One region of the Leifsonia xyli subsp. xyli str. CTCB07 genome, then DNA from elsewhere that is predicted to be linked to it. Evidence: predicted binding sites of a transcription regulator. Region 1 holds the regulator's gene; the other holds the start of a gene.
The links. The regulator LexA, encoded in region 1, represses DNA repair genes until DNA is damaged. The targets are predictions, from matches to a motif close to TCGAACANNTGTTCGA.

Region 1 (7,406 bases):
TCCGTCCCGGTTCGCGGCTCTCGCCGATGCCTCCGGTGCGGTGGATCTGGCCGGCTACTTCGCTATCGCGCGGGGTGAGGCCGAGAACCCGCCGTTGGAGATGACGAAGTGGTTCGACTCCAACTACCACTATCTCGTGCCGGAGATCGGGCCGGAGACGGGCTTCCGGCTCGCCTCCGACCGCATCGTCCGTCACTTCGCAGAGGCGCGTGCCGATGGTTTCCTCACCCGTCCGGTGATCGTCGGTCCGGTGACTTTCCTGCTGCTCAGCAAGCCGAGCGACGAGGCTCCGCAGGGGTTCCGCCCGCTTTCGCGGCTCGCCGACCTGCTGCCGGTCTACCGCGAACTGCTCGCGGGGCTCGCGGCGGCGGGAGCGCCGTGGGTGCAGCTGGACGAACCGGCGCTTGTCTCCGAGAGCATCGAGGAGCCGCGTGCCGACGTGCTCACCGCTCTCGCCCGCGCGTACGCTGATCTCGGGGGTGCGGCGGAGCGCCCGGCGATCTTCGTCGCTGCCCCCTACGGCAGCCTCGACGATGCTCTCCCCGTGCTGGCGGCCTCGCCGGTCGAGGCGCTGTCACTCGACCTCGTGCGCGGCGGCATCCCCTCGGCTCTGGATGCGGCGACCGCGGACGCGCTGAGCGCGAAGACCGTGGGCGGCGACGTCGTCGACGGCCACAACATCTGGCGGGGCGATCTGGAGGGCGCTTTCGGGAAGCTGGCCGAACTGCGGACGCTGAGCCCGCATGTCGCCGTCGCGACCTCGACCTCGCTCCTGCATGTCCCGCACGACGTCGAGGACGAGCCGGAGCTGGACGCCCGGCTGGTGTCGTGGCTGGCCTTCGCCGACCAGAAAGTCACACAGGTCTCCGTGCTCGCGCGCGGCCTCGTCGATGGCCGTGAGGCGATCCGGGCGGAGCTGGCCGACGCCACGGCGGCGCTCGCCGACCGTGCGGGTGCGCCGGGTGTGCGGGTTCCGGAGGTGCGCGACCGCGAGGCCGCGCTGACCGTCGCCGACTTCTCGCGCGGCGACTACGAGACCCGGCTCGAAGCCCAGGATGCGGCCCTGCGGCTTCCCTTCCTGCCGACCACCACGATCGGGTCTTTCCCTCAGACGGCCGACATCCGCCGCTCCCGCGCCCAGCTGGCGAAGGGGCTTCTCGTCGAGGAGGAGTACCGGGCCCGGATGCGGGCCGAGATCAAACGCGTCGTCGACCTCCAGGAGGAGATCGGGATCGACGTCATCGTTCACGGCGAGCCGGCGCGCAACGACATGATGCAGTACTTCGCGGAGAACCTCGACGGTTTCGCGGTGACCCAGAACGGCTGGGTGCAATCGTACGGATCGCGCTGTACCCGCCCGTCCATCCTGTGGGGCGATGTCTCGCGGCCCAAGCCGATCACGGTGGAATGGTCGGCGTTCGCGCAGAGTCTGACCTCGAAGCCGGTCAAGGGGATGCTGACCGGCCCGGTCACCATCCTCGCCTGGTCGTTCGTGCGCGACGACCAGCCGCTCGGTGAGACCGCCCGCCAGGTGGCGCTCGCCCTGCGCGATGAGATCGCGGACCTGGAGGCGGCGGGCATCCGCGTCGTCCAGGTGGACGAGCCAGCTCTGCGCGAGCTGCTGCCGCTGAAGCGCGCGGCCCAGGACGAGTACCTGTCGTGGTCGGTCGGCTCCTTCCGGCTCGCGACGGCGGGCGTCCAGGAGGAGACCCAGATCCACACGCACCTCTGCTATTCGGAGTTCGGCGTGGTCATCGACGCGATCCGCAACCTGGATGCGGATGTGACGAGTATCGAGGCCGCCCGCAGCCGCATGGAGGTCGTCCACGACCTCCATGCGCTCCGGGTTCGAGCACGGCATCGGGCCCGGCGTGTACGACATCCACTCGCCGCGTGTGCCGTCGGTCCCTGAGGTGACCGAACTGCTCGAGACCGCGCTGAGCGCGATCCCCGGCCGTCAGCTGTGGGTCAACCCGGACTGCGGGCTGAAGACGCGCGGCTATGACGAGACGATCTCTTCGCTGAGGAACATGCTTGCGGCGACGAGGGAGGTCCGGGAGCGGGTCGGCGTCGAGGTCTGAGGTCTCCGGCTCGCACCGGTCTGGTCGCCGTTCGCACCGAGCGGGTCGCGGTGAGGTATAAAACTATGGCAGGTTGTTGACAGTTGGGTCTTCCATTTGGGAGGAAGGCTCAACGTCAGATCGGTCGCTCGAGCGGCGGCCGAAGCACAAGCTGGCGGTGCTTCGGCACGTCGAGGAAGTCGCCGGTGCGAGTCGAGAGCTGAGTCAGTACATTCGAATGCGCCGATCCGGAGGTGTCGAGGTGGGTGCCCCGGCGTTCTTTCGGGCAGCGCAACTCTGATATGCGGTCGCCTATGCGTTCGCTTCCCAGGTCTTGAGTTCGTCGGGTACAGGCGCGTCCTGGACGTTGAGGTGGTTCCGGCCTTCCTTGATGAAGACGCTCATCACCGCACCGACAGAGACGACGCTGGCCAAGGGGATGAAGATGGCGGCGATCCCGTCGCGGTCGGCGAGAATGCCCAGTAAGGGAGTGACGAAGCCGCCCAGCGTCATCGACAGTCCCAGGGTCACGCCGCTCGCGGTGCCCAGATGCCGCGGCAGGAACGAGTGCGACAGCGTGACGTGAACGGCGAAAGGCAGGGACAGCGCCCAGCCAGCGACTCCTGCAGCGATCAAGAGTTCTGTCGTGTTCGGGGCGAACCCGATCGCCAGCGTCGCGAGCCCCGATAGAGCGTATCCGCTGATCATCACCGCACGGCGTCCGAAGCGATCGGCGATGAAACCGCCCATGAGCGTTCCGAGCGCGGCGGCGAGGGAATATATCGTGAAGGCACTGGTTCCCAGCGCGTCGCTACCGTGGAAAGCCTGCGTGACGTCAAGGGCGATGAACGAGCGGATACCGAGTGCCGTGATCGACCACAGGCAGATGATCGCGAGCAGCCAGACGAATCTTCCCCACTGGTCAGCAGGAACTGCCGCAGTCGCAGAAGCTGAGCGCCTTCTGCTCGTCGGGGCGGCTCCGTTGCGCGTTGCCCGCATGGCAGCCACATAGATAACAGCAACGACGGCCGTCGGGATCAGAAGCAGAGGGGTGGCCACCAGGCCGAACAGCCCCACAGTGAGCCCGACGCAGATCGGAGCGATGGCCGCACCGAGGTTGCCCGCGACGGAGAAGAGGCTCATCGCCTTGTCGCTGCCGCCACCCGTCATCTTCGCGTCCACTGTGGCCGGCGGGTGGTAGGCGGCGACACCGATCCCGGAGATTGCCACCACGATCCAGGTGAGCCAGTAGTTTGCCGACGTCAGACCAGCGACCGCGATCCCTAGCGCCGCGACGCTCATCCCGATGATCGTCAGCGGGCGCAGGGGCAACTTGTCGGTCAGATAGCCGAACAGCGGCTGCGCCACGCTGGACAATGACGTCGCTGCGAGCGCCAGCCCGGCCACCGCCGTGTACGTGTAGTTCTGTTCCGAGACGAAGTACGGCAGAAGTGCCGCGGCCGCGCCACTCTGGAAATCGTTCATCACATGGGTGGCGGACAGTGCCCAGAACCTCGCCCGCGAGGGAGCCAACGGGGTCATGGGTCCTGCCGTGCGGCCGCGTTTCCTCTGCGGGCTCGGCACGGTCGGATTCGTTGCTGTTTTTGTCGTTGTCATAGATCGCTCTTACTATCGGGGGCGGGCGCAGAGAGGGAGGGCGGCGCCCTTCCAGTACCGGGGACAACGATAGCCTACTCATCAGACAAGTAGATGTGTCAAGCCGATTTATCTCGATAATCACTAGGTTTTCTGGTCAGGCTTGGATATCGGCGATATGGTGGGGTCGGTAAGAATTTGAGGGAGAGACGATGGCAATCGAGGTACAGCGTCGCTCCGTGGTGCAAGAAGCAGGCGACGTGCTCATGCGGCGGATACAGGAGGGCGAGTGGGGCCTTGGGCACAAGATCCCGAGCGAGTCCATGCTCGCTGCGCAACTCAATGTCGGTCGCTCGACCGTTCGCGAAGCAGTCCGGCAGCTCGCAGGAAAGGGCATGCTGGAGTCGCGTCAGGGCGCCGGAGTGTTCGTCATCTCCACCGAGCCGCCGGAGAACTGGGAAACCTTATTCCAGACCTCGCCTCTCGGGGCCATCCTTGAAATCCGCATGGCGATCGAAACGGAAGCAGCGCGGCTTGCGGCGCTGCACCGAACGCCAGCGGAGCTTCGCGCCATGCGACGAGCGCTCGATTCGCGTCAGGGCTCCTCTTCTGTCGAGGAGCAGGTCGATGACGACACTTGCTTCCACCGCAGCATCGTGCTCGCCGCGCATAACCGGCTGCTGCTCGAAATCTTCGATGACTTCACTCCACGAGTGCGTGCAGCAATGATCGCGCTCGCACGTGCTTCCCCGGCGATGCGCCCCGAAGACGATCGCGATGTGCATGCCTCCCTGGTGGAGGCTGTCTCGGCTCGCGATGCTGACTCAGCGGCCGCCCTCAGCCGAGCCCACCTGACCGCATTGTCTCGGCTGCCAACGCTGGCGTAAGAATGACCCCGTAGCGTTGAGGCGGATTCGGTGAGCGTCGCAACGTTTGACGCTAGACGTTGCGATGCGGGCCCTCAGACGGCCCGGAGAACGGCGACGACCTTGCCCAGGATCTGTGAGAAGTCGCCCAGGATCGGCTCGAAGTTTGAATTCCTCGGCAGCAGCCAAGTGTGGCCGTCGCGCTGCCGGAAGACCTTGACCGTCGCTTCCTCATCCAGCATCGCAGCGACGATGTCGCCGTTCTCCGCGGTGTTCTGCGCGCGGACGACCACCCAGTCGCCGTCGCAGATGGCCGCGTCGATCATGGACTCTCCGACGACCTTCAGCATGAACAGCTCGCCATTGCCGACCAGCTGACGGGGGAGCGGGAAGACCTCTTCCACTTGCTGTTCGGCCGTGATCGGCACGCCCGCGGCGATGCGGCCGACGAGCGGGACCATCGCAGCGTCGCCGACCGGGGTCTGGCTCTCGAAATCCGGCGCGGCGGCGCTCGGCAGGTCGATGAGGATCTCCAGCGCCCGCGGGCGGTTCGGGTCGCGGCGCAGATAGCCGCTGAGCTCCAGCTGGTTGAGCTGGTGCGTCACCGAGGAGAGCGAGGAGAGGCCGACCGCGTCGCCGATCTCGCGCATGCTCGGAGGGTAGCCGCGCTGGCTGACCGAACGCTGGATGACGTCGAGGATCGCGAGCTGTTTCTCGCTCAGATTCTTGCGCCGGCGGGTGCCCCGTGGAGTCTGATTCTCGTTCGACACGCTCGTCCCTTCGTGACCCCCGCCGCACTCGGCGGACCCGAATGTCGGTGGTGCCTGGTTGTGTGGTCTCCAGACACTCGAAACTGTATCCTCCCGGCGGCGGTCGAACAAACATGTGTTCGATTGTGTCGCGAAATGCGCTCTGAATCTCGTGACTCATCAGGTCTTGCGGTTTCGCACATTCGAAGATAAATTCGGAACATAGATTCGAATCGGGTGGTTCCGGAAGGGAAATAGGGAGGTCGGCGCCATGAGCAGCACAGCGGTCATTGGTCGTGCGGACATCGGTCGTGCGGCCGGGAGGTCTGCGATCGCGGCGAGGTCCCGTGCTGGCGTTCTGCGCGCAGCGGGCGTTTCGGGTTCTTCGGGGGTTCCGGCTGGGGCGCGGGTCCGCCTGCGGCTGACCCGTCGCGGACGCGCGGCGCTGACATTCCTGGCCGCCCTGCCGATCGTCGTCGGAGCGTTCGTGTTCGCCTTGAACGGCGGGGGCGCGGTCGCCTCGGGTGAGCACGCCGCCGTGGCTTTCCAGCATGTCACGGTTCAGTCGGGCGAGTCGCTGTGGTCGATCGCGGAGCGCCTCGCGCCGAGCGCCGACCCGCGAGATGTGATCGCGGAACTGGTCACACTCAACGGGCTCGACTCGGCCGTGGTGACCCCGGGGCAGGAATTGGCGATCCCGGCGCAGTACGCGAAGTAGGCTCCGAGGTCTCCTCGCACCCGCGGGGTCCGCCCGGGCGGTCTGGACTGAACCCGAAAAATTGCACACGGATGTTCGTGGAGATGATCACCGGGTTTCCTGTGCTTGCAGTGACGTTCGAGGGGGCCGAGCGTCGGACTCAGGTAGACGTTCCCCCTTGAAGCTGTTCGAGCGAGGATGTTAACAGAGGTGGACACGGAGGGGTCGGATCCCCAGCGCGAATGCCGACGGATGAGAGGGATCGATTGGGTCGGCCTTTGCGGATCCTTGGCAGGAATCGGCGCAGTCAGTGTCACCGCGCGAGAAGCTGAGGCGTTCCGGGCGTTTGGCTTGCGTCGGAGGTCTGTTGTCGAGCGGAACAAAGAGTTGCGGGACGTGTGTCTGCGTTGGCTTCACGAGGAGATCGAGAGCAGAGTTTCGCGCTCTCCAGCAACCAGTGCGCGTCTGAGCGCTTCTGTAGGGCATGTCGGTGCTGCCGGGTCTATACCCCAATCGTCAACCGAACACGGGGCAGACCCCTTCACCCTTGCGGGCGTACATTTGCCTCACCCGTCGCACGATGACGGTCCTGCCACCGTGGCGGCACCGTCCGACCGGGGCTTCATGGCCACGGTGCGCTTCCGTGGTCGCCAGTTACGGGACGGGAATCGTGAATGCAAGCAGTGCAGCGCGTCACACGGCGCGATCGCGCCCCTGGCGCTGGCTAGCATGGGAAGGTGACCTCTCTTTCCGATCTCCCCCTCCGCGATGACCTGCGGGGGCGCGTTCCGTACGGGGCGCCGCAGAAGGCGGTCCCGATCGCGTTGAACGTGAACGAGAACACGCATCCGGTGCCGGAGGGCGTCGCGGCGGAGATCGTCGCCCGGGTCTCTGCCGCGATCGGCGGGGTGAACCGGTATCCCGATCGAGAGTTCACGGAGCTGAGGGAGGCGTTCGCGCGCTACCTCGGGCACGGTCTCACGGCCGGGAACGTCTGGGCGGCGAATGGGTCGAATGAGGTGTTGCAGCACATCTTCCAGGCGTTCGGCGGTCCGGGGCGCAGCCTGCTTGGGTTCGCGCCGACCTACTCGATGTACCCGCTGCTGGCGGCGGGTACAGGCACGGAGTGGGTCGTGGGAGTGCGGGACGCCGGGTTCGAGCTGTCGCCGGAGACGGCGGCGGCGCAGATCCGGCGGGTGGACCCGGACATCGTTGTCCTGTGCTCGCCGAACAACCCGACGGGAACACCGCTCTCGCTTGAGACCGTCGCGGCGGCCTACGAAGCGTCCCGCGGGATCGTGGTGGTGGACGAAGCGTACACGGAGTTCCTTCCGGATGGCGAGGAGTCCGTGCTCACACTGCTGGAAGGGCGACCGCGGCTGCTGGTATCGCGGACGATGAGCAAGGCGTTCGCTTTCGCGGGTGCGCGCGTCGGCTA
Region 2 (7,406 bases), 470 kb from region 1:
GCGGTTGTAGCGCGCTCCCCCGCACACCTCGCACGCCACGTAGACATCGGGCAGGAAGTTCATTTCGATCTTGATCGTGCCGTCGCCCGAGCAGGCCTCGCAGCGCCCGCCCTTGACATTGAAGCTGAACCGGCCCGGCAGATACCCGCGCATCTTCGCCTCCGGCGTCTCCGCGAAGAGGGTCCGAATGCGATCGAACACCCCGGTGTAGGTCGCCGGGTTCGAGCGCGGGGTGCGGCCGATCGGAGCCTGGTCGACGTGGACGACCTTGTCGAGGTTGTCGAGCCCGGTCACCGTGCGGTGCTTTCCCGGCAGCTTGCGTGCGCCGTTGAGCTTGTTCGCCAGCACGCGGTAGAGGATGTCGTTCACAAGCGACGATTTACCCGAGCCGGAGACGCCGGTCACCGCGACGAACACTCCGAGGGGGAAGTCGACAGTCACCTTCTGGAGGTTGTTGGCTGTGGCGTCCACGACCTTCAGCATCCGCTTCTTGTCGATCGTGCGGCGCTTCGGCGGAACGGGGATCTCGCGGCGTCCGGAGAGGTAATCTCCGGTCAGGGAAGCGGTGTTCTCCACGAGATCGGAATAGGAGCCCGAGTGGACGACGTGCCCGCCGTTCACGCCCGCGCCGGGGCCGATGTCCACGATCCAGTCCGCGGTGCGAATCGTGTCCTCGTCGTGCTCGACCACGATGAGCGTGTTGCCGAGGTCGCGCAGAGCGACGAGCGTGTCGATGAGCCGACGGTTGTCGCGCTGGTGCAGCCCGATGCTCGGCTCGTCGAGCACGTACAGCACGCCCGTCAGTCCGGAGCCGATCTGAGTCGCCAGGCGGATGCGCTGCGCCTCGCCGCCGGAGAGCGTCGCCGCCGCCCGTGCGAGGTCGAGGTAGCTGAGCCCGACCTGGATGAGGAAGTCGAGCCGGATCTTGATCTCGCGCAGCACCTGGGCGCCGATCTTCTGCTCGCGCTCGGTCAGGCGCAGCTTCTCCATGAAGCCACGCGCGTCGCCGAGGCTCAGCTCGGCCGCGTCGGCGATGGAGCTGCCGTGGATGAGCACGGCGAGCACTTCCGGCTTCAGGCGCTTCCCCTTGCAGACGGGACACGGCACCTCGCGCAGATACTCGGCCCACCGGGCGCGCTGCGTGTCTGTCTCGGCCTGCAGGTACTGGCGCTCGATGTAGGGCACCACGCCCTCGAAACCGGAGGTGTAGGACATCTCGCGGCCGTAGCGGTTCTTCCACCGCACCTTGACGTCGAAGTTGTCGCCGTGCAGCACGGCCTCCCGCACGCTCTGCGACAGTTTTCTCCACGGCGTTGTGAGCGAGAACTCGAGGTCCCGCGCCAGGCCGTCGAGCAGCTTCTCGTAGTAGCTGAAGAGGCCCTTGCCCTGCGTCGTCCAGGGGACGATGACCCCCTCGGCAATGCTCAAGTTTTCGTCGCCGAGGAGCAGGTCGTCGTCCACGGACATCCGGATGCCGAGGCCCGAGCACTCCGGGCACGCGCCGAACGGAGCGTTGAACGAGAAGGTCCGCGGCTCGATCTCGGTCAGCTGGAGGGGGTGCCCGTTCGGGCAGGAGAGCTTCTCGGAGAAGCTCTGCCACGCCTCCGGACCCTCACGGTCGACGAAATTGACCTGCACCACCCCCTCCGTCAGCCGCAGCGCGGTCTCCAGCGAGTCGGTGAGCCGTCCCAGGATGTCGGGGCCTGCCACCAGGCGGTCCACCACGACCGAGATGTCGTGTTTGTACTGCTTCTTGAGGGCGGGCGGGTCGCTCAGCTGCACGGGTTCGCCGTCCACCAGCGCTCGTGAATAGCCGCTGGCCGCCAGCTCCTTGAAGAGGTCGACGAACTCGCCCTTCTTCTGGGAGACGACGGGGCTGACGACCATGTACCGGGTGCCCGGCTCTAACTCCATCAGCTGGTCGGCGATCTGCTGCACCGTCTGCCGCTGGATCCTCTCGCCGCAGACCGGGCAGTGCGGCACGCCGATACGCGCCCAGAGCAACCGCATGTAGTCGTAGATCTCGGTGATCGTCCCGACCGTCGAACGCGGGTTGCGGTTCGTGGATTTCTGGTCGATCGACACCGCCGGGCTGAGCCCCTCGATGAAATCCACATCCGGACGGTCCACCTGGCCGAGAAACTGGCGCGCGTACGCCGAAAGCGACTCGACGTAGCGGCGCTGTCCCTCCGCGAAGATCGTGTCGAACGCCAGCGAGGACTTCCCCGATCCGGAGAGGCCCGTGAACACGACCATCGAATCGCGCGGAATCTCCAGATCCACATTGTTCAGGTTGTGTACTCGCGCTCCGCGCACACTGAGATGCGAACCCGTGACCTTGCCGATGTTGCCGGTACCCTGAGTGCTCACTCGTTCCATTCTCCGCTTATTCCCTGGGGCCGCGACCTTTGTTCGCCCAGCGCGCACCCACGCACAGCTGCTCGAACCCGACACACCGTTCGAAGTTTTGTTCGATCCTATCGGGTTCGGCGCACGCTGTGGTGACACGAACAACATGTTCTACCTGCAGGACCTGAAAACGGGCAAAGTGCTCTACTCGTTCCGCGTGGAGACGCGGTGGGCCTCGGACAGCGTTCAAAAAGCATCACGATCGGAAACGTCGTCACCGTCTCCAAGGTGAAGGCCCAATCCATCGGCGCGACCGGAACGGCTCTTGTCTTCCAGTGAGAAGACATCGGACCCGCTCGGGGCCAGCACGAATCCGCACCGCACTCGCACCGAGCCTCGCGCTCGTCACCATCCTTTTGACCAGTTGCACACCGGCATTAACGCGCGAGCGCCTTGAGCTTGACAACGTCGCCGCCATTTCCGCCCAGCTCCGCTGCGACGACAGCCAGACACTCGAAGCGGACATGTTTTGCCGGACCTAGCACCGACGATCAGCGCCGAGAACCAAATCATCGTCGGAAAAAACTGGTACGCCACTGGATCTCCCGTGAAGCTGCGCGAGCTCGCGCGCGAACTGGGCGCCCCGGCACCAGAACCGACCGTGACCCTGAACACATCGCCGCCTCTGATCCCGGAGCACGAGGCACTGGGAATGTGCAGCGCTTACGTCTACCAGCGTGGTCCACACCTCCGTGTTCGACCCCGCCGAGGTCCCCGCTCTTACCAAGGGGAGCGAAGACGCGTACCCGGGCATCCTCGGCATCGTCCAACGCGTGGGAGACGAGTTGAAAGCCGAGAGGGTCTCGGCGGAAACCTTCGATGCGATGGTCACCGCCCACGCCCGCGTGATCCGGGAATACTGCGCGAGGATATACACATAGACACACGAACGAGGAGCCCACGAATGACTCAGCGGACCCCGAAAATCACCCTCCAGGCTGGGATCATCGTCACAGCCGTCGGCGCGGTCGTCCTCATCCTCAGCGGCGACATCGTCCCCAACATGGTCGTCTTCACCGAGCCCTCCGGACAGGCCCTGCTTGGGATCATCAGCATTCTGGCCAGCACGATCCGATTCATCGCGATCCCCCTCGGCTGTGCGCTCATCGCAGCCGGCCTCATCATGCGATACCTGCGCCACCTCCACGACCACCCCCTTCGCGCACCTCGACACCGAAACCGAGCGATAGCCGCGCAATACGGGTTCGTCCGGAAGGACCGCTGCTGAAAGCGTGCGGCTCAGCCTGATCGAGCCTCGGCGAAGGAGATTCTCCACTCCGCGGCCGGGATGGGCCGGAATCGACGAGGATGTCGCGACCCCGCATCGTCGACCATGGCACAGCGCCGGCAACTGTCGACCCCCTCGGCGGCCGTCTGCCGTCGCGCATCGCGCGGTGACCGTGGCGGAGTCAGCTCAGGTGGCCAGCCTTCTCCATCTGCCGCAGGTCGCGCTTGAGGTCCGACAGTTCATCGCGCAGTCGCGCCGCCAGCTCGAACTTCAGCTCGCCCGCAGCGGCGAGCATCTGAGCGTTGAGGTCAGCGATCAGCGACTCGAGCTCGGCCGCACCCTGCGCCGCGATCCCCCCGGACCGCAGAGAGGGGGTCGGGCTCTTCCGCTTCTGGTCCCGTCCGGCGAGGATCTTGGCGGTGTCGGCCTCCTCACGGGCGAGGATGTCGGTGATGTCGGCGATGCGTTTGCGGAGCGGTTGGGGGTCGATACCGTTGGCGCGGTTGTACTCCACCTGCAGCTCGCTGCGGCGGCTGGTCTCCTCGATGGCCTTCTTCATCGAGTCGGTGAGGACGTCGGCATACATGTGGACCTCACCGGAGACGTTCCGGGCGGCGCGGCCGATGGTCTGGATGAGCGATGTCGACGAGCGCAAGAAGCCCTCCTTGTCCGCGTCCAGAATCGCGACGAGCGACACCTCCGGCAGGTCGAGCCCCTCACGCAACAGGTTGATGCCGACAAGGACGTCGAAAACACCCGAGCGCAGTTCGGTGAGGAGCTCGACCCGGCGGAGCGTGTCGACGTCCGCGTGCAAATAGCGGACCTTGACCCCGGCCTCGGCGAGGAAGTCGGTGAGCTCCTCGGCCATCTTCTTCGTGAGCGTGGTTACGAGCACGCGCTCGTCGCGCTCCGCTCGCGCCCGGATCTCTTCGAGGAGGTCGTCGATCTGTCCCTTGGTCGGCTTGACGAGAATCTGCGGGTCGACCAGCCCGGTCGGGCGGATGATCTGCTCCACGACACCGTCGGCGATGCCCAGCTCATACTGGCCGGGGGTGGCCGAGAGATAGACGGTCTGCCCGACGCGCTCCTTGAACTCGTTCCAGCGCAGCGGCCGGTTATCCATCGCGCTCGGAAGCCGGAAGCCGTGCTCCACGAGTGTGCGCTTGCGGGAAGCGTCGCCCTCGTACATCGCGCCGATCTGCGGAACGGTGACGTGCGACTCATCGATCACGACGAGGAAGTCGTCGGGGAAGTAGTCCAGGAGGCAGTGCGGGGCCTCCCCCGGCGCACGGCCGTCGATGTGGCGCGAGTAGTTCTCGATGCCGGAGCAGAAGCCGATCTGCTCCATCATTTCGATGTCGAACTGGGTGCGCATCCGGAGCCGCTGCGCCTCCAGCAGCTTGCCCTCGCGCTCCAGCTCCACCAGACGATCGTGCAGTTCGGTCTGAATGGTGCCGATCGCGCGCTGTATGGTCGCGGGACTCGCGGCGTAGTGGGTCGCCGGGAACACGGACACGGCATCCGTCCGGGCCAGGACCTCGCCGGTGAGCGGGTGCAGCGAGTAGAGCGCCTCGATCTCGTCTCCGAACAGCTCGATGCGCAGAGCGTGCTCCTCGTAGACCGGGATGATCTCGATTGTGTCGCCGCGCACGCGGAACTTCCCGCGCGAGAAATCAATGTCGTTGCGCTCGTACTGCATGGCGACGAACCGGCGGATGAGCTGGTCGCGGCCGACGTTCTGCCCCACCTGCAGCGCAACCATCGCCTCCAGGTACTCCTCCGCGGCGCCGAGGCCGTAGATGCAGGAGACGGTGGAGACCACCACGACATCGCGGCGGCTCAGCAGCGAGTTGGTGGTGGAGTGCCGCAGCCGCTCCACCTCCGCGTTGATCGAGGAGTCTTTCTCGATGAAGGTGTCCGTCTGTGGGACGTACGCCTCGGGCTGGTAGTAGTCGTAGTACGACACGAAATACTCGACGGCGTTGTTCGGCAGCAGCTCGCGGAACTCGTTCGCGAGCTGAGCGGCGAGCGTCTTGTTGTGGGCGAGAACGAGGGTCGGCCGCTGCACCGCCTCCACAAGCCACGCCGTCGTCGCCGACTTGCCGGTGCCGGTGGCCCCCAGCAACACGACATCGGTCTCCCCCGCGGTGATGCGGCCGGCGAGCTCGGCGATGGCCTTCGGCTGGTCGCCGCTCGGCTGGTATTCGCTGACGACCTCGAAGGGACGGACGAGACGGGTGGGTTCCATCCCTCCAGTCTAGGAAGGACCGCCGACACTGAGGCCGGGCCTGCGCTTAGAGCGGAATGGGCTCCGCGCGCAACCGCTCAGCCGCGCAGGCCTGCCCACAGGGCGTCGACCTGCCGATAGGTCTCCTCCAGCGTACCCCCCGTGTCGATCACGAGGTCAGCCGCGGACAGACGCTCCGCGTCCGAGACCTGCGAACCGATCCGGCGTTCGGCCGCGACGGGGTCCATCCCCCGCAGCTCGAACAGGCGACGCGCGCGCGTGGCGGCATCGGCGTGGGCCACCACGACGAGATCGAACGGGTACCGGTTGGCCGACTCGACCAGCAGCGGCACGTCGTACACCACGATGGCATCGGGATCGGCCACGGCGGCGGCCTCAAAACGCGCCGTGGACTCGCGCAGCACAGCGGGGTGCGTGATGCCATTGAGAATGCGCAACGCCGCCGGGTCGCCGAAGACGATCGCGCCCAGCTCGGGCCGGTCGAGGGTGCCGTCTGGGGCGATCACGCCGTCGCCGAACGCGCGGCGGATCTCAGCCAGGGCCGGGGTCCCGGGCTCGACCACCTCGCGGGCGATGCGGTCGGCATCCACCACGGCGGCGCCGAGTTCGGCGAGACGGGAGGCGATGGTCGATTTTCCCGAGGCGATCCCGCCCGTGAGTCCGATCAGCTGCACCCGGCCAGCCTACGCGGTGAGAAAAAGCGTACCCCGTCCACCGGTGTGCGGGTTAACGCCGTGGGCGGCCGGTCCTTTGTGAAGGACCGGCCGCCCACGGCGAGAGACGGACTCAGTTGCTGGAGCTGAGCTTCTCGCGCAGAGCCGCGAGCGACTCGTCATCGGCGAGGGTGCCACCAGCGCCGGTCTCGCTCGAGTAGGAGGCGCTGCCAGCGTCGACAGAGGTCTCTTCGAGCCCCTTCGCCACCTGGCGCTTGTGCGCTTCCCAACGAGCCTGGGCCGCAGCGTACTGCTGCTCCCACTCCTCGCGCTGGGTGTCGAACCCGTCCTTCCACTCGTTGGTCTCCGCGTCGAATCCCTCGGGGTACTTGTAGTTCCCCTGCTCGTCGTACTCGGTGACCATGCCGTAGAGAGCCGGGTCGAACTCGGTGCCTTCGGGGTCGACGCCCTCGTTCGCCTGCTTGAGGCTGAGCGAGATGCGGCGGCGCTCCAGGTCGATGTCGATGACCTTGACGAAGACCTCTTCGCCGACCGACACGACCTGCTCGGCGAGCTCGACGTGCTTGCCGGAGAGCTCCGAGATGTGGACCAGACCCTCGATGCCGTCCGCGACGCGGACGAAGGCGCCGAACGGAACCAGCTTGGTGACCTTGCCCGGTGCGACCTGACCGATCGCGTGGGTGCGGGCGAAGACCTGCCACGGGTCTTCTTGAGTTGCCTTCAAAGACAGCGAGACGCGCTCGCGGTCCAGGTCGACTTCGAGGATCTCGACGGTGACCTCCTGGCCAACCTCGACGACCTCGGAGGCGTGCTCGATGTGCTTCCAGGACAGCTCGGAGACGTGTAC

Region 2: uvrA (excinuclease ABC subunit UvrA) is a predicted target of LexA. The motif match lies at 2,460-2,475, and genes of this name have one in related genera.

Annotation. Positions count from the first base shown of each region.
Region 1 covers NC_006087.1:1,649,968-1,657,373, reverse strand. Annotated here, with positions in the region: partial or broken gene metE (5-methyltetrahydropteroyltriglutamate--homocysteine S-methyltransferase) at 1-2,081, shown strand, start outside; gene LXX_RS07900 (MFS transporter) at 2,373-3,677, opposite strand; gene LXX_RS07895 (FadR/GntR family transcriptional regulator) at 3,869-4,543, shown strand; gene lexA (transcriptional repressor LexA) at 4,618-5,292, opposite strand; gene LXX_RS07885 (LysM peptidoglycan-binding domain-containing protein) at 5,543-5,989, shown strand; gene LXX_RS07880 (histidinol-phosphate transaminase) at 6,706-7,406, shown strand, end outside.
Region 2 covers NC_006087.1:1,175,234-1,182,639, reverse strand. Annotated here, with positions in the region: gene uvrA (excinuclease ABC subunit UvrA) at 1-2,379, opposite strand, end outside; gene LXX_RS05670 (hypothetical protein) at 3,087-3,290, shown strand; gene LXX_RS05665 (hypothetical protein) at 3,314-3,637, shown strand; gene uvrB (excinuclease ABC subunit UvrB) at 3,819-5,885, opposite strand; gene coaE (dephospho-CoA kinase) at 5,963-6,559, opposite strand; gene rpsA (30S ribosomal protein S1) at 6,672-7,406, opposite strand, start outside.